2 regions of the Ammonicoccus luteus genome follow, and region 2 is predicted to be linked to the other one. Evidence: riboswitches for the same ligand, from Rfam matches in the RefSeq annotation. Region 2 holds a riboswitch; the other holds the start of a gene.

Region 1 (10,805 bases), 190 kb from region 2:
CAGGGCCCGCCAGACGGCCGGCTCGGCCAGCGCGCGGTCAGGCAACATCTCCCAGGTGAGGGGGTACGCCGCCACGAGGCGGGTCACCTCCGCGGCCGATGCACGCTGGGCCTGTTCGAAGCCGCTGACAACTTCGAGTCCCCGCCCGTGGGGCACCTCGGCGCGCCGGACCACCCACTCGAACAACGCCCGCCGAACCGGATCGTCGGTGTTCGGGTGGGACAGCCGCAGCAGATCGCGATGGGACCAGCCTTCCCGCTGGGCATACTTCACCGTCTGGAGGGCGACGTGTGCGACATCGGGTCGCAGGTACCAGTCCGCGACGGCCCGCCGCAGCCCTCGACCCCAGCCACGGAACTGCTCGACGTAACCCGCGAACAGGAACAGGTGCGTACCCGTCCGGGCGATGTCCGGAAGCATCCGCAGCGCCTGGGCACGGTGCGCGTCATCCGCCAGCGACGCGGCCGCAGCCAAGGCGAAGAGCGTCGGCTGCTGCTTGGGCGCGAGTCCCGCGAGGGAGACCTCCCGGATGGTCGCGAGCAGGGTCGCCGGGTCCTCGGTGCACATGCGCTCGACGACCGCGGCGTTGTCGATGGTGAGCTCCAGCGGTCGCGTGTAGTAGGTGCCACCCTCGGTCCCGAGGATCAGGAAACGCCGCAGCCGTGCCGCGTCGTCAAGCTGAAATGTCCAGCCGCCCGCTGCGTTGGGAGCCTGATCCGGGTGCGCCGGCAGGGACTGCGCCGTGGTGCGCCGGTTGATGAATCGGAGAATGTCGGGGGTCATGGTTCCCTCCTTCCAAGAAGGTCGACGACGGGCCGGGTCGAACGGGCAGGTTGTGAAATCCGGAAATGCGGTGCTCTGCCCTTGAGCTACGTGCCCGAAAGCACAACGGGAATCGAACCCGCAACCTCCGTCGGAATGGTGATAACCGAATCTCTTCGGCCCGTTCGACTGCGACAACAGTGACAGATCCCTTGGCTCACCGCATCCGATTTATCGCGATCAGCCGCGCACTCCACCCGCGGGCGTCCAGGCCAACGTGCCACCCGTGAAACGCTGCGTGCACATCCACCCGCCGGACGAGGCACCGCACTCCTCGTCGCTCACCGGATAGCCGAGTCGCCCGTTCTCCCAGCCACGACGGCCCCATTCGTCACGGATCGCCCCTCGGACCCAGTGCGCTCCCGAGCGCGGCGACCAATAGAACGAACCACGCTGAAATGTCTGGAAGCAGCCGCCATCACGCAGTCCGCAGAATTCCCCGGACGTGGGATAGCCGAGCAGTCCGCGTTCATAGCCGGTGCCATTCCAAGCGGCCCCGATTGCACCACGCAACGGGTGTGCGTCGGACGCCGGTGACCAATAGAGCCGGCCGCCCTGATAAACCTGCCAACAACCACCTGCCACGAGACCGCACATTTCCGGCGAGGTCGGATAACGCAGCCAACCATTCTCCCAAGCGAGGCCACCCCAGCGCTCAAGGATGCGGCCCCGCACGAGGTGTTCCCCGGAAGCCGTCGACCAATAGAGCGACCCACCGATGAAGACCTGGAAGCAACCGCCGTCGCGCAAGCCGCAATAGCGGGCGGTTGAGGCGCTGCCATAGCGCGGGTCGAAGTCGACCGCGGTCGACCGCGAGTGGCCGCTGGCGATCACCAACCGTCCAGGAAGGGCGGGTGCAGCGACAGTGAAGGTGCCGTCAGCGGCCACGTCCGCCGTCGTGGTGCCCGACTCCGCTTCGATGCGCACGGTCGTCCCGGGCGGCAGGGAATCGTCCACCGCCACCCGACCCCGGACGCGTCCGCCCGCCGCTGCTCCCGCGGTCGGGGTGTTGAGCCACACGTCGAGGCTATGGCCGGCGGGCAGTCCGGTCAGGGCCGAGCCGAAACTGCGCCCCACGCCGTGCACCCCGGCCGAGAGGATTCCGACCGCTTTGAGGCCCGTCACCATGCCGGCACCGGAGTCACCCGCCTGTGTGGGCAGCAGGGTGCTGAAGCCATGGATCCAGCGGATATCAGCGGGGCCGTCGGGTCCACGGACGGCGTACGGACCCACCTCATCGATCGTCGAGCACTGCCACGCGCGGCTGGTGCGCCCGCTCGTGCACACCGGCGCACCCACGATCGGCGCCGCCATCCCGGTCACTCGCATGCTCCCGGGATAGCCGGCCAACGCCGGCCGCAGTCCGGGATCCGCGCCCGCATAGACGCTGAGATCGGTGCCGGGATCGGCGGCCGAGTTGGTCGGACGGCCGAACTCGGTGAAGGTGAGGGTGCCGAGGGAGTACGCGGGGTCGGTCTCCCAGCGCGCATCGCGAAGGGTCCCGTTGTCGCTGCAGTGGCCGGCGGTGATCATCGACCGGCGCCCGGCCGGATCGAATGCCGCGAAGCCGATCGAGCAGCGGGGCATGCGTGGCCCGGAGCCCCATCCCTCACCACCGAGGATGTCGGCGGTGCTTGTCGCGAGCGCTCCGGGTCGCACCTCGAGCTCGGGATTCGCGTCGGCGAGCTCGCGTGGCGTGCGGCCCGGGGACCCGTCGGCGAGAACGCCACGTGCGTCAGGGTCGACGACCGTGACCACCCAGCCGTCCACTGTCCAGGCGACCGCCAGCAGGCCGGTGCGACGATGGTCGACCTCGTCGATGAACAAGCGATCGATCCGATCGGCATCGAGATGCTGGGCGGGCCGTTCCGAGCGGGCGCCCTCGGCCACCGCGGCTCGTTCAACGGCGGCACCAGAGCCGGTCACCACCATCTCCGCGCCCTCGAGGGCGACGCCCTGATAGCCGGGGACGGTCGAGAGTTGCGCGTCGAGAACGGCGGCTTCTTCCGCCTGCCGCCCGAGCGCCAGATAGTCCGTCCAGGACAGCCCGAGATCACGCTCCACGGCTTGCCGCAGTTCTTCAGGCGGCTCCGGCGGAGTCGTGGAGGTGGTGGGCTCGTCCGCAATCGGTGGAGCCGCTTGCGCGACCGGGCCCGGCACCAGCGCGGCACCCAATCCCGTCGCGGCGCTCAACGCCGTCGCGGCAGCGACTGCAGCGAGCCGACGGCGCCACGGGAGCTGCCACCGGGCTTCGCGGGGGGAAGAAACCACGCGGCGATTCTGCCCGACGCTCCGCCGGATCCCGGGGAGGCGCTCAGGTCCGCAGAGCTGCCAGTCCGACCATCGTCTTGGCACCCACCTCGAGGCACCGCTCGTCCACATCGAACATGGGCCGGTGGAGATCGGGCCACTCGGCGACATCGACAGGACGCACGCCGAGTCGGCCGAGCGCACCCGGCACCTGCATCAGCATCTCCGAGAAGTCCTCCCCACCGAGCGACTGCTCGGTGTCGACGACGCTGCTCTCCCCGAGCAGGGCGCGACCGACCTCGGCGATGCGGCTGGCACCCTTCGGGTGGTTGACGGTGGGCGGGATGCCCTCGGCAAGTTCGACCTCGACATGCACCCCGAACGGCCCGGCCGCCTTGCGCACGAGGTCGGGCACCAGGTCGCGAGCACGGTGCCAGCCCTCGAGATCCAGCACCCGCAGGGTCCCCTCGAGAAGCCCGGTCGCCGGGATCGCGTTCGGGGCGCTGCCCGCGTCGACGTGACCCCACACGACGGAAGCGCCGGCCCGCGGGTCAGCGAGCCGCGACAGCAGGAGCGGCACCTCGGTGATGACCGCGCCCATGGCCATGACCAGATCTGCCGTGAGGTGCGGTCGTGAGCTGTGTCCGCCCGGACCGGCGAAGTGCACTTGGATCCGGTCGCACGCCGACGTGATCGGGCCGGGCCGGACGGCCACCTTCCCCACCTCGGTCCGGGGGTCGCAGTGCAGCGCGTACACCTCCCGCAAACCCAACATCCCGCCGTCGCGGATGATCTGACCGGCGCCGCCGGGGCTGGTCTCCTCGGCCGGCTGGAAGAACAGGCGCACTGCCCGCGGCAGGCGGTCCTGGTCACGCAGGCGGGACAGGACCGTGGCCGTGCCAAGGAGCAGCGCCGTGTGCACGTCGTGGCCGCAGGCGTGGGCGACGCCCGTGTTGACCGAGCGATAGGGCACGTCCTTGGTGTCGGTCAATTGCAACGCGTCGATGTCAGCGCGCAGGCCGATGCGCGGTGGGGTGCGGCGGCGGGGCGGCATGATGTCGACCCACAGCCCGGTCGGCCCCGACAGTTCCCGAGGGGTCAGCCCGAGGGCTTCGAGCACGCCCCTGATCCGGGCTGTCGTGCGGTGCTCGGCCCAGCTCGGCTCGGGGTGACGGTGCAGGTCGCGCCGCCACATGATCATGTCGTCGGCCACCTCAGCGGTTTCGGTCGCGATGAGGTCCGCCAACGATTCCTTCTCTGCCGCCAGCACCGCCGCTCGTTCGGCGGCCGCGGGATCAGAACGCGTCATTCGATTGCCAATCGGTCCACACTCGCCGCACGCTCATGACCGGAAACGTTACCCCGCCCGCTCGGAACGTGCGGAGGGCTGCTCCGGATCCGGGTCGCGAAGCGGCATGGGCACCGATCACTCCACCGCTTTCCAGGCGCCATAGCCACCGGCCAGGTGCCGGAGCGTGACCTCGAGACCGGCGAACGCGGGCCGAAGTGTTTCGAGGGCGCGACCGGACCGTACGCCGGCCGCGCAGTACAACACCACGTCACGGCCCCGCGCCTCCGGCGGCAGCGCTTCGATCCCCCGCTCCTGGATGTCGCCGAGCGGGGCGGCGATCGCCCCGGGCACCGTGCCGAGCTGTCGCTCCCAGTCCTCCCTGACATCCACGACGGCGAGCGCCAACTCACCGCTGTCCCGTCGCGCGATCAATGTCTTGAGCGCCGGCACGTCGAGCGTCTCCGCCGCGGTCGGACCGCCGACCGCACACACGAACTCCACCGGTCGGACCTCGGTCACCGGGGCGCGCTCCGGGTCCGGGAGGATCCGCATCGACCGGAAGTCCCCGGCGAGCGCGTCATGGACCAGGAGTCGCCCCAGCAGCGGTTCGCCGCGGCCCAGGATGAGCTTGAGCGCTTCGGTCGCCATCAATGTGCCGATGGTTCCGGGGAGCACACCCAGGACCCCGGCCTCCGCGCACGACGGCACGCTTGCCGGGTCGGGCGGCTCCGGGAACAGATCGCGATAGGTCGGCCCGCGACCGGCCCAGAACACCGCGAGTTGGCCGTGGAACCGCAGGATCGCGCCCCAGACGACGGGCTTGCGGAGGATCTCCGCGGCATCGGACACGAGATAGCGGGTCGCGAAGTTGTCGGTTCCGTCCAAGACCAAGTCATAGCCGGCGACGAGGTCGAGCACGTTGTCCGCGGTCAGCCGCTCGTGATGCTCGACCACTTCGACCAGCGGGTTGAGCGCCCGGACCCGGTCCGCCGCCGAGGTCACCTTGGGACGACCGATATCCGGTGTCGAGTGGATGATCTGGCGCTGAAGGTTGGACAGATCGACATCGTCGTCGTCGATCGTCCCGAGGGTCCCGACACCGGCTGCAGCGAGATATTGCATCGCCGGGGACCCGAGCCCGCCTGCCCCGACCAGCAGGACGCGGGCGTTCTTGAGGCGCCGCTGACCCTCGACGCCGACATCGGGAAGCCCGAGGTGACGCTGATAGCGCGCGATCTCGTCGGGGGTCAGCTCCGGACCGGGCTCGACGAGCGGGCCGATCGGTCCCTGCCCGCCGGCCGCGGACTCGACGGGCGGGGAAACCTGCGTACTCACGAAATCCGACCCTCCATCGGCGACGACGCCAGTGCGTGGCGGCGGCGTGGGATGCGCCCGGCACGATGAGCGAGCCGGCCGGCGGCCACTGCCTGACGCATGCCGTCGGCCATCAACTCCGGCCGCTGCGCCCGGGTGATCGCGCTCGCGACCAGGACGGCGTCACAGCCGAGTTCCATCGCCAACGCAGCCTCCGAAGCGGTCCCGATCCCGGCATCCAACACGATCGGCACGGAAGCACGCGCGCAGATCAGCTCGATGTTGTGCGGGTTGAGCACCCCGAGACCGGTGCCGATCGGCGACCCGAGTGGCATCACGGCCGTCGCACCGGCGTCTTGGAGGCGAAGGGCGGAGGCGGGGTCGTCGATGGTGTACGCGAACACCTTGAACCCTTGGTTCGCCAGTTGTTCGGTCGCCTCGAGCAGCTCAATGATGTCCGGCAGGAGCGTGTCCTCGTCGGCGATCACCTCGAGCTTGATCCAGTCGGTCTCCAGCGCCTCCCGGCCGAGTTGGGCCGTGAGCACGGCATCGCGGACCGTATAGCAGCCGGCCGTGTTCGGCAGGATCTTGATGCCGAGGCGCGTCAACATCCCGAACAGCGACTGGCCCTCGGCCGGCGAATATCGCCGCAGGGCGACGGTCGTCAGCTCGGTGCCCGAGGCGACCAGCGCGCGTTCGAGGGCCGCGAGGTCGGTGATGCCGCCGGTGCCCATGATCAGGCGCGAGGACAGGGTGACGCCGTCGATCGTCAGGGAGTCGGTCGCCACGGAGTCGGTCGTGTGGCTGTCGGTGGCACCGGTGAGAACGTCGGTCATCCGCCCTGCACCGCCTCCACGACCTCGACCTCCGCACCCGGTTCGAGGGTCGTGGTCGCCCAACGGCTCCGGGGCACGACGGCTCCGTCGACCGCCACCGCCAGTCCCAGCGCGGCGCCGTCGGGCGTGCGCCCGTCCGCACCGACCTCCTTCGCGGTGAGCGTCCGCACCAGGTCGCGCACGGTCGCGCCCTGGGTGAGGTCGGCGGGTTGGCCGTTCACTGTGTACGTCATCGTGCTTCCTTCCTACACCACGCGACCCGTCGGGAACGCGTTCTCAGGCAGTGCGGTCGTGACCGACCGCGGTGGTCAACAGGCGCGCGGGGTCCACCGCGGCCAGATGGTCGTGGTCATCCACAGCGGTGGTGCCGCAGACCAGGTCGGCGGTGAGCCGCGAGCCGAGCGCGGTGAGCAGGATGCCGTGGCGGAAGTAGCCCGCCGACAGCACCAACCCCGGCGCGACCTCGCCGATCAGCGGGATGTCGTCGGGTGAACCAGGCCTCGCCCGGGCGACCGCTTCGACGAACTCAGCCTCCAGCAGCCCGGGGACCAGCGTCCCGCCGTCGCGGAGCAACCGCCAGATCCCGCCGGCGCTCGGAGCGGCGAGACCGTCCTCTCGGCTGGTCGCACCGATGACGACATGGCCATCGCTGCGGGGGACGAGATAGACCGGCACGCCGTGGACCAGCCCGCGGATCGTGTGCCCGAGCAGGTGGGTGTCGCTGGGGCCGAGCAGGTGGGGCGGAATCGCGACCTTGAGCACGTCGCCGAAGACCGGGCGGACCGGGGCGTACGCCTGGGGCGGGAGCCCCTCGATTCCGCTCAGGCCGACGCCGGGTGCGAGCACCAGCTTGTCAGCGGACTCGGCTCGCCCGCTCTCCAGCCGGACCGACCAACCATCGCCCTGCGCTGCCACGGCCGTGACCGGTTCAATAATCAGACGCCGAGGATCGTGACGAAGGGCGGCGTCGAGCAGCGTCCGGACCAGCTGCCGCGGATCCACGCGATGATCGTCCGGGGTCCGGAAGCCCGCCGCGATGCGCGGGCCGACCGCCGGTTCGAGCCGGCGTACCTCCCGGCCGCTCAACTCCTCCACCGCCATCCCGTGCCGGTGCTGCACCTCCGCGAGCAGCGCGAGGGTGTCCCGGTCCGCACGGTCCGCGGCGAGCACCAGCGTGCCGACGGTCTCGTGGCCGGTGGGGAGTTCGCTGTCCCCGGCGAGTTCAGTGATGAAGGTCGGATATTCCGCAGCCGAGGCGAGCATGAGCGGATAGAGGGCCGCCTGGCCGTGCTGCACCTCGCTGATGGCCGCCAACATCCCGCCCGCCGCGTGGGTCGCGCCCATGCCGGGGGTCGGGTCGCAGAGCACGACATCGACTCCGCGCCTGCGCAGACGCCACGCGGTGGCGGCGCCGATAACGCCTGCCCCGACCACGATGACTCGCACTGGATTCCCTCCTTGCGTCGGCATGACCCGCATCAAGTTCGAGTGGTCGGTGCGGCGTGCACCCTCTCAGCCCGCGCCCGGGCTCCCACGGAAAACCCCAGTGTAGGCGGAGCAGGAAACGGGTCGGGCCGCCACCGGGGATACTGCTGGGTATGGCAGACGATCACCACGGCGGCGAGCTCGACGAGATGACGGCACGCACCAAGGCGCTCGAGGAACAGTTGGTCGCCCGGGGTCTGGTCGACCCGGCGGCACTCGACCGGATCGTGGAGCGCTATGAGCACGAGATCGGCCCACACAACGGCGCCCGCGTGGTCGCGCGGTCGTGGCTGGATCCGGAGTTCCGGGCGTGGCTCGAGCGGGACGCGACGGCGGCGGTGGCGTCGATGGGGTACGCCGGCCGGCAGGGCGAGCACCTCGTGGCCGTGTGGAACACCGACCAGGTCCACAACCTCGTGGTCTGCACGCTCTGCTCCTGTTATCCGTGGCCGGTGTTGGGGCTGCCGCCGGTCTGGTACAAGTCCCCCGCCTATCGGGCGAAGGCTGTGCGGGACCCCCGCGGGGTGCTGGCGGACTTCGGGCACACGCTGCCGGACCACACCCAGATCCGGGTCTGGGACTCCACCGCGGAGGTCCGCTATCTCGTGATCCCGGAACGCCCCGCTGGCACCGACGGGCTCGGCGAGGAGGAACTCGCGGCACTCGTGACCCGGGACTCGATGATCGGGACCGATCCCCTCACGGGAGGCGGCTCGTGAACGGCGTCCATGATCTGGGCGGGATGCACGGCTTCGGACCGGTTATCCCCGAACCCGACGAGCCGGTGTTCCATGCCGACTGGGAACGACGGGTGCTGGCGCTCGTCCTGGCCATCGGCGCGTTGGGGCGCTGGAATATCGACCAGAACCGGCACACCCGCGAGTCGCTGCCGCCGGCGACCTATCTGGGCAGCAGCTATTACCGGATCTGGTTGCTCGCGCTGCTCGACAATCTCGCGGCCACGCGCCTGCTCGACGACGACGCGACCACTGCTCTGTCGTGGTCGCAGATCGATGCCGGTCTGCGCTCGGGCACGCCCTATGACCGCCCGACCGAGCGGCCCGCGAGATTCTCGATCGGCCAGACCGTGCGTACGCGCACCATCAATCCGCCCGGACACACTCGCCTGCCCCGGTATGCCCGCGGGAAGGTCGGCCGAATCGTGCTGTGGCACGGCGGACATGTCTTCCCAGACCGCAACGCCGTGCCGGTCGGCGAACGGGGGCCGGGGACGGGTGAGCAGTTGTACACGGTCGAGTTCACCGGCACCGAGCTCTGGGGGCCCGACGCGGACCCGCGGCTGCGGGTGTCGATCGATGCCTTCGAGCCCTATCTGGAGGCGCTGTGACCGACTGGACGACCGATCGCCCGACCTTCGACGAGCCCTGGCAGGCCAGGATTTTCGCGCTCGCCGTGCAGCTCAACGAGACCGGCGTCTTCGAGTGGTCCGAGTTTGCCGCGGCGCTGGGCGCCCGACTCGCCGGCAGCGCGGACAGGACGGGCGCGGACTACTACCGGTGCTGGCACGCGGCGCTGACCGACGTCCTGGGAGTGCGGGGTTTGCTCCCCGGCACCGAGTGAACCGGTGACCGGCGTGGCGGGGTGGGGCATCGACGGTGCGCGGTGATCAAAGAACCTGAGCGACGAGCGTCTCGGCAGCGTCGACGATGCCGACGGTCTCCGCCTGCCAATTCGGCTCCTGGGAGCGATAGGGCCCGGTGGCGAGCGAGATGATGACGGCGGCCGCCCGCAGGCGCAGCTCGATCGGGTTCACTCGTTCGTCGAACACCGGCACCCAGGTCGCGAGCAACTGCCGGACCCGTGCCGCCTGCTCCGCATTCATGCGCTGGACCGTCGACAAGTGCGCGATCAGGCACGCGAGATCGTCGGCGCGGTTCCCGGGACCGGCCGTGTCGACGTCCAGCAGCCCACAGATCTGACCGCCGGCGACATGGACCTGGCCCTCGTGGAAGTCGCCATGTGTCGGCTCATTGCCATGCGGGATCGGCGCCAGACCCTGTTCGATCTCGCGGCACAACCAGCTGAGCCTGGGCTCGAGCGTGGGCATGGCTGTGCTGACGATCCGCGTGTAGTGCCGCACCGCATCCGACCACGGTGGCCGTCGCGGCAGCGATGCCACCTGTCGAGGCATCGAATCGAGCACCCAGATCAGCTGCTCGGCCGTGCAGGGCGGGACCGGGTCGAAGATCGCCCGACTCAGCGGCTTCCCGGGCAGCTCGTCGAGCACCAGCAGGCAGTCAGGCGTAGCGAGCGCGACGCGCGGGGCCGGCACCCCCGCCTGTCGCAGCAACTCGTGGCGCCGCTTCACCTCGCCGAACAGCGCCTCACGCAGGACTTTGATATAGAACACCGTCCGCCCGAACCCCTGCCCCGGGTCCGGAAGCACCGTCGCCCGCAGGACCGCACGGCGCCGCGGACGATAGCCGATCATCCTGAGCCGCACCTGGTCGGGCCGCAGACGCAAGCCCAGCACAGGCGAGAGCAACTCGGCCACGGACTCGGGATAGGCCGCCCGCGGCAGACCTGGCAGGTCGGGATCCTTCGGATAAAGCCACACCACCGCCTCGCGGTCACCGTCGCCGAAGATCTCGGCGCGCTCGTCGGTTCGCGTCCGGCCGTGTGCGCGCGCACTCACCCCCAGCAGCTCGTTGCGCCGCCCGAACGGCCAGTCGACCACCGCGCCATAGGTGGCGGTGGTCGACCGGTTCGGGTTGGCATCGACGTGATCGAGGGACCAGGACACGAGCCTGCCGCCCGCGTGCTGGACGGCGGCAGCGAGCAAGGGG
Region 2 (10,805 bases):
AGCTCGCGCCGGAGGTCCTGGTGGTTGAAGACGCATCCGCTGAACACCCATGCCAGGCCGAGCTGTGAATCCACCATCGGTTGGGCGCCGCGCTCGGTGAGATCGATGACCGCGCGGCGTCGATAGCCCAGCGCCCAGCGACTTCGTGCGTGGAAACCCGCCCCGTCCGGGCCGCGCGCGGCCATCCGGTCGGTCATCCTCCGGACGGCCTCGATGTCCACGGGCTCGTTGTCGAAGCGGACTTCTCCGCACATTCCACTCACAGGCTTGAGCTTTCCGGGCACACATCGTCCCATGTGTCCCTATGTCGGCTGGTTTTTTGACCGTTCCAGAGTAGCCAGCCGACCCAGCCGACCAAGCGCACGGGCCGGGAGCGACGCTTGGGCCGACCTATCGAGTCGCCGAATGCGCCACCTCGGCAAGCTCGCGGATCGACGGATCCGGCACCCGGGCCGCGGCTGCTGTCGCGTCCACCGCGATCTGCGGGAACGTCCGGTGCTCGGCCCACGGCCCGCCCCGGAGTTCCTCGGCCAGGCTCGCGGCGACGACCGTGGCATGCAGATGGGGGTCGGCGGCGTCGGGGCTGGGCGCGAGCATGAAGTTCATCAGCCCGGCCCGCCGCTCGATCGGTTCGCGGGTGTCCGGGTGCAGATAGCGCACGGTGGCGGTCACCATGGGCCGCACCGGAGCGGCGTGGGGGCGTACCCGAATCTCATAGACCGCCGTCGCCGCATGCCCGGCGCCCAACTCGCCACCGTCGACCTCATCGTTGCGGAAATCGTCGTCGGGCACGTCGCGGTTCTCATAGCCGAGCAGCCGATAGGTCGCGACCTGGTCGGGATCGAACTCGACCTGCGCCTTGGCGTCGCGGGCCGTGACGACGAGGGTGCCGGTGAGGTTCTGGGTGAAGATGCGGCGGGCTTCGTTGTCGTTGTCGACGTACGCATGGAAGCCGTTGCCCCGGTTCGCGAGCTGCTCCATGAGCTCGTCGTTGTAGGACCCGAGGCCGAACCCCACCGTGACCAGATCGACCTGCTGCTGGGCGGCCCTGCCGATCGTGTCGAGGATCGCCTCGGGCCCGGTGTTGCCGACGTTCGCCACGCCATCGGAGAGCAGGACCACGCGGTTGAGCTCGCCGTCGACCCGGTTCTTCAACGCCGTCTCATAACCGAGCTTCAGCCCGGCCTCGGCGTTGGTCGAGCCCTCGGTGTCCAGGTCGTCGACGACGCCCTTGATGCGGCTGCCGTTGCGGGCTTCCGTCCGCGGGAGCACCACGCGGGTGTTGTCGGAATAGACCACGATCGCGACCGAGTCGTCCGGCCGCAGAGAGTCGACGAGCTGGTGGAGCGAGGACTTCACGAGGTCGAGCCGCTCCGGGCCCTGCATGGAGCCGGAGACGTCGATGACGAAGGTGAGATTCGCCCGCGGCCGGGCGGCCTGATCGACGACCGCGGCCTGAACGCCGACGCGGATCACACGGGTGTCCCGGGCTTCCAGCCAGGGCACGGACGTTCCGTCGATGTGCACGTTCAGACCGTCGGCCGGTGGTGCATAGCCCTGGTTGAGATAGTTGATGAACTCTTCCGTGCGGACCTCGCTCGCGACCGGACGGCTGCCGGAGTTGAGCTGCGCCCGGGCCCGGGTGAACGAGCCGGTGTCGACGTCGAGCGCGAACGTGGACTTGTTGTCCTCCCGGGTGTCGACGGTCGGGTTCTGGTCCGGCCCGCGCGGGGTGACCGGCGACCCGGGTTCCTGGGTGGCCCGGTCCACCGGATAGGGCTGGACGGGTGCGGCGCCACCGTCCTGCTCGGAATAGGCAGGCCCGGTGGTGCCGATCGTCGTGCAGCCGGTGGCGAAGACCGCGCCCGCCAGAGGCAGGACGAGGGCGAGTCGCAGGGTCCGGCGGGGGCGGGCGGATGCTCGGGTGGGCTGGGGCATTGATCCTCCTCGGTTCACGCCCATCAAGACGGCCCCGCTGCGTGGAGGGTTCTGGCCCGACGGCCGACATGCCGTGACCCCGCGACTGCGCATAATGCGCGGTCGCGGGGCATTCGACGGCCGCCGGGCCTGCCGAAGACCCGGCCCGCGGGGTCAGACGCGCTCGGACTGTTGGTCCGCCAACTCCGTTTCCGTCAGTTCAGCCACCTCGCCCGCTTCGAGATAGACTCGCTTGCCGAGTTCGACGAACTGTTTGGACTTCTGCGCCATGCCCTCGCGGAGTTCGGCGGGATAGGCGTCCCGGATGTCCTGGCTGATCCGCATGGAGCAGAACTTCGGACCGCACATCGAACAGAAGTGCGCGGTCTTCGCGGGCTCGGCCGGGAGGGTCTCGTCGTGATAGGCGATCGCCGTCTCCGGGTCGAGGGCCAGCGCGAACTGATCGTGCCAGCGGAACTCGAACCGGGCCTTCGACAGCGCGTCGTCCCGCGTCCGGGCACCCGGGTGGCCCTTGGCGACGTCGGCGGCGTGGGCGGCGATCTTGTAGGTGATCACCCCCACCTTCACGTCGTCCCGGTTGGGCAGCCCGAGGTGCTCCTTCGGCGTGACATAGCAGAGCATCGCCGTGCCGTGCTGGGCGATGACCGCGGCGCCGATGGCGGAGGTGATGTGGTCATAGCCGGGCGCGATGTCGGTGACGAGCGGGCCGAGCGTATAGAACGGCGCCCCGTGGCACCACTCCTGCTGCAGCCGGACGTTCTCCTCGACCAGGTCGAGCGGGACGTGGCCCGGGCCCTCGACCATCACCTGGACGTCGTACGCCCACGCCCGCTGCGTCAACTCCGCCAGCGTCCGGAGCTCCGAGAGCTGTGCTTCGTCGTTGGCGTCGGCGACCGAGCCGGGCCGGAGCCCGTCGCCGAGGGAGAACGCGACGTCGTACTGCGCGAAGATCTCACACAGCTCGTCGAAGTTCTCATAGAGGAACGACTCGCGGTGGTGGGCGAGGCACCAGCCGGCCATGATCGACCCGCCGCGGGACACGATGCCGGTCACGCGATCGGCGGTGAGCGGGACATAGCGCAGCAGGACTCCGGCGTGGATGGTCATATAGTCCACGCCCTGCTCGGCCTGCTCTATCACGGTGTCGCGGAAGATCTCCCAGGTCAGCTTGTCGGCCTCGCCATTCACCTTTTCCAGAGCCTGATAGATCGGCACGGTGCCGATCGGGACCGGCGAGTTGCGCATGATCCACTCGCGGGTGGTGTGGATGTCGTCACCGGTGGAGAGGTCCATGACGGTGTCGGCGCCCCATCGGGTCGCCCAGGTGAGCTTCTCGACCTCCTCGGCGATCGACGAGGTGATCGCGGAGTTGCCGATGTTGGCGTTCACCTTGGTCAGGAACCGTCGGCCGATGATCATCGGCTCGGACTCGGGATGGTTGATGTTCGCCGGGATGATCGCCCGGCCGGCGGCCACCTCGGCTCGCACGAGCTCGACGTCGACGTTCTCGCGCAGTGCGATGAACTGCATCTCGGGGGTGATCTCGCCGCGGCGCGCATAGTGCATCTGCGTCACCGTGCGCCCCTCGCGGGCGCGCAGCGGCGTACGCCTCTCGCCCCGCCACGCCTGGGAGGCCTCGCCGCGGCGAACCGCCGCCCGGCCGTCGTCGGCCAGGGTGCGCTCGCGACCCGCGTACTCCTCGACGTCCCCGCGTGCGGCGATCCACTCCGCACGCCGGGGCGCCAGACCGACGGTTGGGTCGCTGCCCGGACCGGCGGTGCGATAGACGTGCACGTCGGGATTGATCTCGCCATCGGGCGACGCGGCCAGGGAGATGGCTGTGACAGGGACGCGGAGGCCGTCCTCATCGAGGTGGTGGAGGCGGTGCTGGGGATGGATCTCGTCCATGAGATTCCTCACTTCCTTCGCCGGCATGACCCGGACAGGTTCGACGGTCCGGGCGGCGTCAGCCCGATCTCAGCCTCCTGCCGAAGGCCCCCGTGTGGGTAACTGCCGCACACCCTAGCGAAGGAATCCTCACGACTCGAAGCGGTGCGCCTTCTTCTCCCCGGCCCGCACGGGCACGGTGATCGTGTTGCCGTCCACGGGCCTGGGGCAGGTGGCGTGGTCGGTGAACACGAACCACATGTTGATCGTGCGGTTGAAGTCGAGGGTGACGTTGCCGTCGGCATCGGGATCGTCGAACTTGAGCTGGCGCCACGCTTCGGTCTCGGTGCCGTTGGTCGGATCGTGGAACTCGATGCTGAGCCCGGTCTTGATGTTGGTCGCGATCAGGCGCTGTTCCTCGCCGTCGAGAGTGAAGACGACCTCGCCCATCGCCGGGAGCTGTTGCCGCAGCTCCGGCTTGTGGGTCGCCACGTCGACCTTCCGGCCGGCGGGATAGGGCTCGAAGCGGGCGGTGACGACCCAGTCGGGGTCATAGTCGAAGGTGGGCACACCGGCGAACGCTTCCCGGTGCGCCGACGTCTCGTTGCGCATCCGGATCGCCAGGCGCCCACCGCGGCGCAGGAGCTCGATCTCGGTGTCACCGTGCTCGATCCACGGCACCCGGCTCGTCTCGGCCACCGTCCGAACGGAGCGGCCGTCGACGATCTCGCCGTTCTCGGTCAGCCCATCGGTGGCCGTCGCATCGAGGAAGGCATCGGTGCCGTCGGTGGACCAGCGGCCGGGCAGGCCGTCGAACTCGGTCGGTGTCTCGGACAGCCACTCGAAGCCCGACAGAGTCAGCCATCCCCTCGGCTGCGCGAGCTCCGCCTCGCGGGTCCGCCGGAACTCCTGCCACTGTTCGATCGCCTCGGTCATCTGTGTCCCCTTCGCTCGGCTCGATCCATGCCTATCACCCAGACCTATGATTCGGTCATGGAGACGCACACGCCGGGAGAACGCATGAGGGCGGCTCTCGCCGAGCTCGACGAAACCACCGATCCGCAGCAGCGCATCGCGACGGCCCAGCGCATCCGGCAACTGGCCGAGGAACTCGAGCTCGCCCAAGTGCGCTCCGCCCGCGAACGCGGCACGTCGTGGAGCAAGATCGGCGCCATCTATGGGCTCACCAAGCAGGGCGCCCAGCAGCGTTTCCGCAAGACCACGAAACGCGACAAGGGCGCCGCTGACGACTGACGGTCACTCCAGCAACTCGGCGAGCCGGTGGATCACCGTTCCTTCGCCCTCCACCCGGGGCACCGGCAACCCGGGCGTCACCAGCAGCACCCAGGGGAGGCCGGCGCGACCCGCCGCCACCGAATCGATCGCCCGATCCCCCACGGCCAGGCACTCGCCTGGATTCAGTCCGTTCTGCTCCACCACCAAGTGGTGCATCGTGGGGTCCGGCTTGCGCGGAAAGCCGTCCGGCGCGCAGATCATGTCGTCCACCTCGAGCCGGTGCGCGGCCAGCAGATCCTCGGCGCTCTCGCGATCGCGATGGGTCACGACCAGGTTCAGCCCGCCCCGCTCACGGACGGCCGCCAACAGTTGCCGGGCCCCCTCCATGACCGGCGGGGGATCGGTCTTCCAGCCCTGCTTCAGCCGCGCGTACGCCGTCACGAACTCCCGCACCGGGATGCCGCACCGCCGCGCCAACTCCTCCCCCGCCTCCGCGATCGACACACGAGTGAGGCGGGAGATCTCCCCGTCGTCGATCTCGCAGCCGTGCACGCGACAGACGCGATAGAGGGCATGGTCGACCTGGGGATAGGTATCGATCATCGTCCCGCCCATGTCCCACACGAGGTGACGCCAGGCGGTCGGCAGTCGCGTCATGGAAGGGTGATGACGACACGGCCCCGGGTCTGACCGGCGAGGATCCGCTCGGCGAGCTCGGGGATTTCGTCGAACCCGTGCACCTCGGTCATTGCATCGAGGGTGTCGGTGGACAGGTCCTCGCCGAGCCGCTGCCATGCCTGCCGCCGACGCGGCATGGGGCACATCACCGAGTCGATCCCCAGCAGCGAGACACCCCGCAGGATGAACGGCATCACGGTCGTCGGCAGGTCATGACCGCCTGCGAGACCGCACGCCGCCACCGCGCCGGCACGCCGGATCTGGCTCAGCACGTTGGCCAGCGTGGTGGAGCCGACGGTGTCGACCGCACCTGCCCAGCGCTCCGACCCGAGCGGCTTCCCCTCCCCGGTGAGTTCGGCGCGATCGACGATCCCACTGGCCCCGAGGCCGCGGAGATAGTCGTGGGTCTCTGCACGGCCGGTGGCGGCCTCGACCTCGAACCCGAGCTTGGCCAGCACGGCCACCGCCACGCTGCCGACGCCGCCGCCCGCGCCGGTGACGAGCACGGGACCTGAGTCGGGGCGCACCCCCGCATCCTCCAGTGCCAGCACCGCCAGCATCGCAGTGAACCCGGCGGTCCCGACCGCCATCGTCTGCTGCAGCGACAGGCCCTCGGGGCGCGCGACGAGCCAGTCGGACCGGACGCGCTGGCGGGTCGTGTAGCCCCCGGGATGGCCCTCCGACAGCCCCCACCCCGTCAGCACGACCTCGTCGCCCGGCTGCCAGTCCACCGAGTCGGACCGGGCGACGGTGCCTGCGAGGTCGATGCCGCACACCATGGGCAGGCTCCGGGCGATGCGGCCCTTGCCGGTGACGGCGAGGCCGTCCTTGAAGTTGAGGGAGGAGTATGCGATATCGACCGTCACGTCCCCCTCCGGCAGGTCGGCGTCGGTGAGTTCGACGCGCCGGGCGGGTTGGCCCTTGTCGACGAGTTGGTACGCGGGATAGGTCACGGGGTCCTCCTCGGTGTGCGGGTGCGGCTCACCCTCGATCACATCACGTGAACGTCGCGCCCGCAGAAGAAGGGCACGACCCGGTCACCGGGTCGGCCTGTAGCGCATCGTGCCGGCGATCACCGCATAGACGATCAGCGCACCCAGCGTCGCCCACATCGTCCAGGCGGACCAGGCAGGCGCTTCCGCCGTTTCGGCCGTCGCTTGGGCCAGTGCCCCCGCGAGCACACCGAGAAAGAGCACGACCGTGAGCAGTGAGATCACCAGCATGTCGGCCGCGAGCTTGTCGCGCAGTTCCTGCTCCCGCTCGCGCGTCTCGAGCCACCACTTCTTGTGCGGGACGTTCACGTGGGTGAGGCTGCCGCCCCGCCGGATCCAGCCGCCGAGCCAGACGGGGAGTGCCACCGTCAGCAGCGCGGCACCGCCGAGCACACCGAGCAGTTCCCACCTGCTGCCCCATCGGGTGGCGGTCCCGGTCCAATCGGTGTGCACGGGCACCCGATCGGGCATCGTGAGCAGCGCCCAGACCCAGAGGATGACGAACCCGGCAACAGCCATGAGCCACAGGCCGAACAGGATTCTCGTCGCGCTCATGGTCACAGTCTGCCTGCGATCCCTGCCACACCCTTGGCAACCCCCGGCGGTTGGCACAAGATGGGGACAGACAAGTAGTGACCCGGAGGCACCGATGCCCATTCCCACTGGATTTCATCGCGTTCGCCCCGAGGGTAGCGCGCTGGTTTTCACCCGGACGTTCAAGGACTCGATGACCGAGGTGTGGGCCTCCGTGACCGACCCGGAGCGCAGCGCCCACTGGTTCGGCTTCTGGACCGGGGACCCGGCGGACGGGTTCGTGATGTTCACGATGAACGCGGAGGGCGAGGAGAACGCCACTCCTTTGCGCTATGACCTCAAGCGGTGCGAACCTCCGCGGGTCCTCCACGTCACGTCCGACACCGACTTCGGCTCGTGGAACCTCATCGTCGAGCTCGAGAAATCGGCCACGGGCGACACGCATTTCACGCTCAACCACATCATCACCGACCCGGAATCGGTGCCGAGCATCGGCCCCGGGTGGGAGTACTATCTCGACCGCCTCTCGACCTATCTCCGCGGGCGGAATCCCGACGATGTCCTGTGGGACGACTACTATCCGGCGCTGGAGCGGCACTATGTCGCGATCCAGCAGTCACTCCCCCGGGAGGACGCGTCCAGCGTCCAGTGAGCGGTCGAGAAAGTCGGCGACGCGATCGATGTACGCCGGCCGGTCCGCGAAATAGCCACCGCAGTGGTCGACGCCCTCGAACGTGACGAGCTCGACCGTGCCGGAGGTGGCGGCCTCCGCCAATTGGACCGCATGCTCATAGGGAATGACACGATCCGCGGTGCCGTGCAGCAGCAGGATCGGCCGCGGTCCCAGTGCGGCGATCATCTCCAGCGGCCGGACCTGTGCGAACCGATAGCCATAACGCAGCCGGTTCACGAGGTCGGCGACCGGCAACAGGGGTTCCGACGGCAGCCGATAGCGCCGATAGTTGGCGGCGATCACGTCGCTCATCGTCGCGAACGGCGAGTCGAGCACGAGCGCCTCGATCCGTTGGTCGGCGGCGGCGGTGAGGATCGCCGTGGAGGCGCCCATCGAGAAGGCGACGACGGCGATGCGTGCGTCGGGACGTCTGCGGCGTACATAGTCGAGGGCGGCGCTCAGGTCCCGCTGCTCGTGATGCGCGAGCGACTGCGGACCGTCGCCCGACTCGCCGTTGCCGCGGAAGTCGAAGAGCAGGACGCTGTGGCCCTTGCGATGCAGGCCGGGACCGATGCCGAGCATGTCCGCCTTGTTCCCGCGGTGGCCGTGACAGCAGATGACCACCGTGTCGGCCTGCGGATCGTCCAGCCACCAGCCGGCGATCTCTACGCCGTCGTCGGCAGTGAACGTCACGTCCTCGGTCGGGAGGCCGATCTCGAACGGAGTGAAGGTATAGGGCGGCCACGGGCGCCTGGCCGAGTTCAGCGTCCACGCCGTGTATCCCGCCAACGCACCCACCCCGAGGCCGGCACCGGCGGTCACCCAGCCGGCGACGCGTGCCGCATGTTTCATCCGCATGGCGTCAGTATTCAGGCTGCCCTCGGCGGGCGTGGACCGGGTGGCGTGCCGCTGACGAAAGGGCGGAATGTCGGAACAGAACCGCGCACTCGCGGGGATCTATGCCCCCCGGCGTCCCCGCGAGCGCGGCTTGTGACCTTGACAAGCAAATCCCGGTCGCAAAACCAGCTGACCCGAGACTCCCCCAAGCACTTGCCAATGCGCTCCATCCAAGCCGAGCCCCGGAACATTCCCCAGTTCCTCTCCGGGAGGTCCCGTCCGGCAGCACTCGACCATGGGTACATGGGTGTGTGGTCTTGGGCGCGAGGGTAATGTTCGTGCATCTGACCGCGTGAGTCGGGCAATGCCCGCCCAGCACACTGACAAACCCCGCTCGAGCAGACAAGGTGACCTGATGGTCAATTGGCACCTCCCGGACGTCGCAGACCTCGACGACGTGCAATTGAGCTCGGTGCTGCGGAACATCAACCGCTGGACGGCGGAGGGGCGACTGCGCGCCGCGCAGAACCCCGCCACCCGAAGCTATCTCCAAGCGGGTCTGCGGCTGCTCGCCGAAGCGCTGATGCCTCCGGAGGACGGCGAAGAGGCCACCGATCCGGTCATTCATCCGTTGGTGGCGTTCCTGTCCCGCAAGAAGGTGGTCGACGAGGTCAACGAGGAGGCGCATCCGGAACTGCCCCGGCGGGGCTCGGTGGGTGGCCTGCGGGACTTGTGGGATCCGCATCGGGATTATCTGATGGATCTGTTGCGCACGGCTCTTCTGGAGGACGCGTGGGTCTCCGCGGTTCCGGCCACGACCAAAGAACAGGTGCTGGCCCTCGGGGACCCGATTAGCATGGTGCGCGCTTTGGCGCTCGCCAACGCCCGCTCCGTGCCGAAGCACGCCTCGTTTCGGTTCCAGTTGCTCGCGACCTTGCTGACCGCTCATGAACCGGAGTTGCACGAGCCGCTGGTGGAGGCGTACGAAACGCTGAACAGGTCGTGGTCGGAGGTCTTCGGCGCGGTGATCGCCGCGCAGGGATACAAACTGCGCGAGGGCATCACCCTCGAGATGCTCACGAACATGCTGATGGCGTTGGCGGAGGGACTTTCATTGCGCATCGTCGCCGCCCCCGATCCGGTCATTCTCGACGACGAAAAGGGGACCACCCTCATGGAGACCGCAGCGCTGGCGCTGTTGAGCTCCTGCGTCGAGCCGTTGGACGGCGATGTGAGCTTCGAGGACTACGTCCGCGCACGCTTCGGCGGGCAACACCAGGATCCGGGGGCTGAGACGCCTCGCCGGGGACTGGCGTGAACGCAATGGAAGAACGTGCCAGCAGGCCCAGCTCCCAACGCATCGGGATCATCGGCGGCATGAGTTGGGAATCGACCGCACAATATTTCCGACTGCTGAACATCGGCGCCCGTGAACGGCTCGGCGGTCTGCATTCGGCGCGGTTGTTGCTCGCCACGGTCGATTTCGCACCGATCGTGGAGATGCAGCGGGCCGGGGACTGGGCCTCCGCCGGCGAGGCGCTCGCGGCGGAGGCCCGGGCACTCGAGGCCGGCGGCGCGGACTTCGTGCTCATTGCAGCGAACACCATGCATCGAGTGTTCGATCAGGTCGCCGACGCGGTCTCGATCCCGGTGCTGCATCTGGCCGACATCCTCGCCGACGCCGTGCGGGCGACGGGGTTGTCGCAGGTGGGATTGCTCGCCACGAAATACACGATGGAACTCGACTTCTATCGAGACCGCCTCGCCGCGCACGGGGTCCGAACTCTGATTCCCGACAGCACCGATCGAGCCGTGCTGCAGCAGATCATCTTCGACGAGCTCTGCCAGGGCCTGGTCCTCGACGCCTCACGCGAGCGGTTGCTCGAGATGGCCCGGAGCCTGCTGGCCGGCGGCGCGGAAGGCATCGTCCTGGGTTGCACGGAACTCGAGCTCAGCATCCGGGCCGAACACCTGGCGGCGCCCCTTTTCCCAACGACGGCCCTCCACTGCGAGGCTGCGCTCGACCGGGC

What was found. A riboswitch is a leader RNA that binds a small molecule or an ion and turns the genes downstream of it on or off. The one in region 2 is predicted to bind thiamine pyrophosphate.
Region 1: linked by a shared signal. The riboswitch ahead of thiO (glycine oxidase ThiO) and the one ahead of thiC (phosphomethylpyrimidine synthase ThiC) in region 2 are both predicted to bind thiamine pyrophosphate.

Annotation. Positions count from the first base shown of each region.
Region 1 covers NZ_JBNZCI010000005.1:1,200-12,004, forward strand. Annotated here, with positions in the region: gene ACQ260_RS12150 (TROVE domain-containing protein) at 1-783, opposite strand, end outside; gene ACQ260_RS12155 (hypothetical protein) at 1,003-3,093, opposite strand; gene ACQ260_RS12160 (amidohydrolase) at 3,137-4,381, opposite strand; gene moeB (molybdopterin-synthase adenylyltransferase MoeB) at 4,499-5,698, opposite strand; gene ACQ260_RS12170 (thiazole synthase) at 5,695-6,513, opposite strand; gene thiS (sulfur carrier protein ThiS) at 6,510-6,746, opposite strand; gene thiO (glycine oxidase ThiO) at 6,790-7,959, opposite strand; TPP riboswitch at 7,952-8,058, opposite strand; gene nthA (nitrile hydratase subunit alpha) at 8,112-8,717, shown strand; gene nthB (nitrile hydratase subunit beta) at 8,714-9,346, shown strand; gene ACQ260_RS12195 (nitrile hydratase accessory protein) at 9,343-9,579, shown strand; gene ACQ260_RS12200 (phosphotransferase) at 9,626-10,805, opposite strand, start outside.
Region 2 covers NZ_JBNZCI010000005.1:189,806-200,610, forward strand. Annotated here, with positions in the region: gene ACQ260_RS13035 (N-acetylglutaminylglutamine amidotransferase) at 1-254, opposite strand, end outside; gene ACQ260_RS13040 (vWA domain-containing protein) at 391-1,938, opposite strand; gene thiC (phosphomethylpyrimidine synthase ThiC) at 2,092-3,846, opposite strand; TPP riboswitch at 3,842-3,950, opposite strand; gene ACQ260_RS13050 (DUF1684 domain-containing protein) at 3,976-4,761, opposite strand; gene ACQ260_RS13055 (hypothetical protein) at 4,819-5,079, shown strand; gene ACQ260_RS13060 (HAD family hydrolase) at 5,083-5,718, opposite strand; gene acuI (acrylyl-CoA reductase (NADPH)) at 5,715-6,692, opposite strand; gene ACQ260_RS13070 (DUF1648 domain-containing protein) at 6,777-7,286, opposite strand; gene ACQ260_RS13075 (SRPBCC domain-containing protein) at 7,381-7,917, shown strand; gene ACQ260_RS13080 (alpha/beta hydrolase) at 7,882-8,796, opposite strand; gene ACQ260_RS13085 (hypothetical protein) at 9,191-10,093, shown strand; gene ACQ260_RS13090 (aspartate/glutamate racemase family protein) at 10,099-10,805, shown strand, end outside.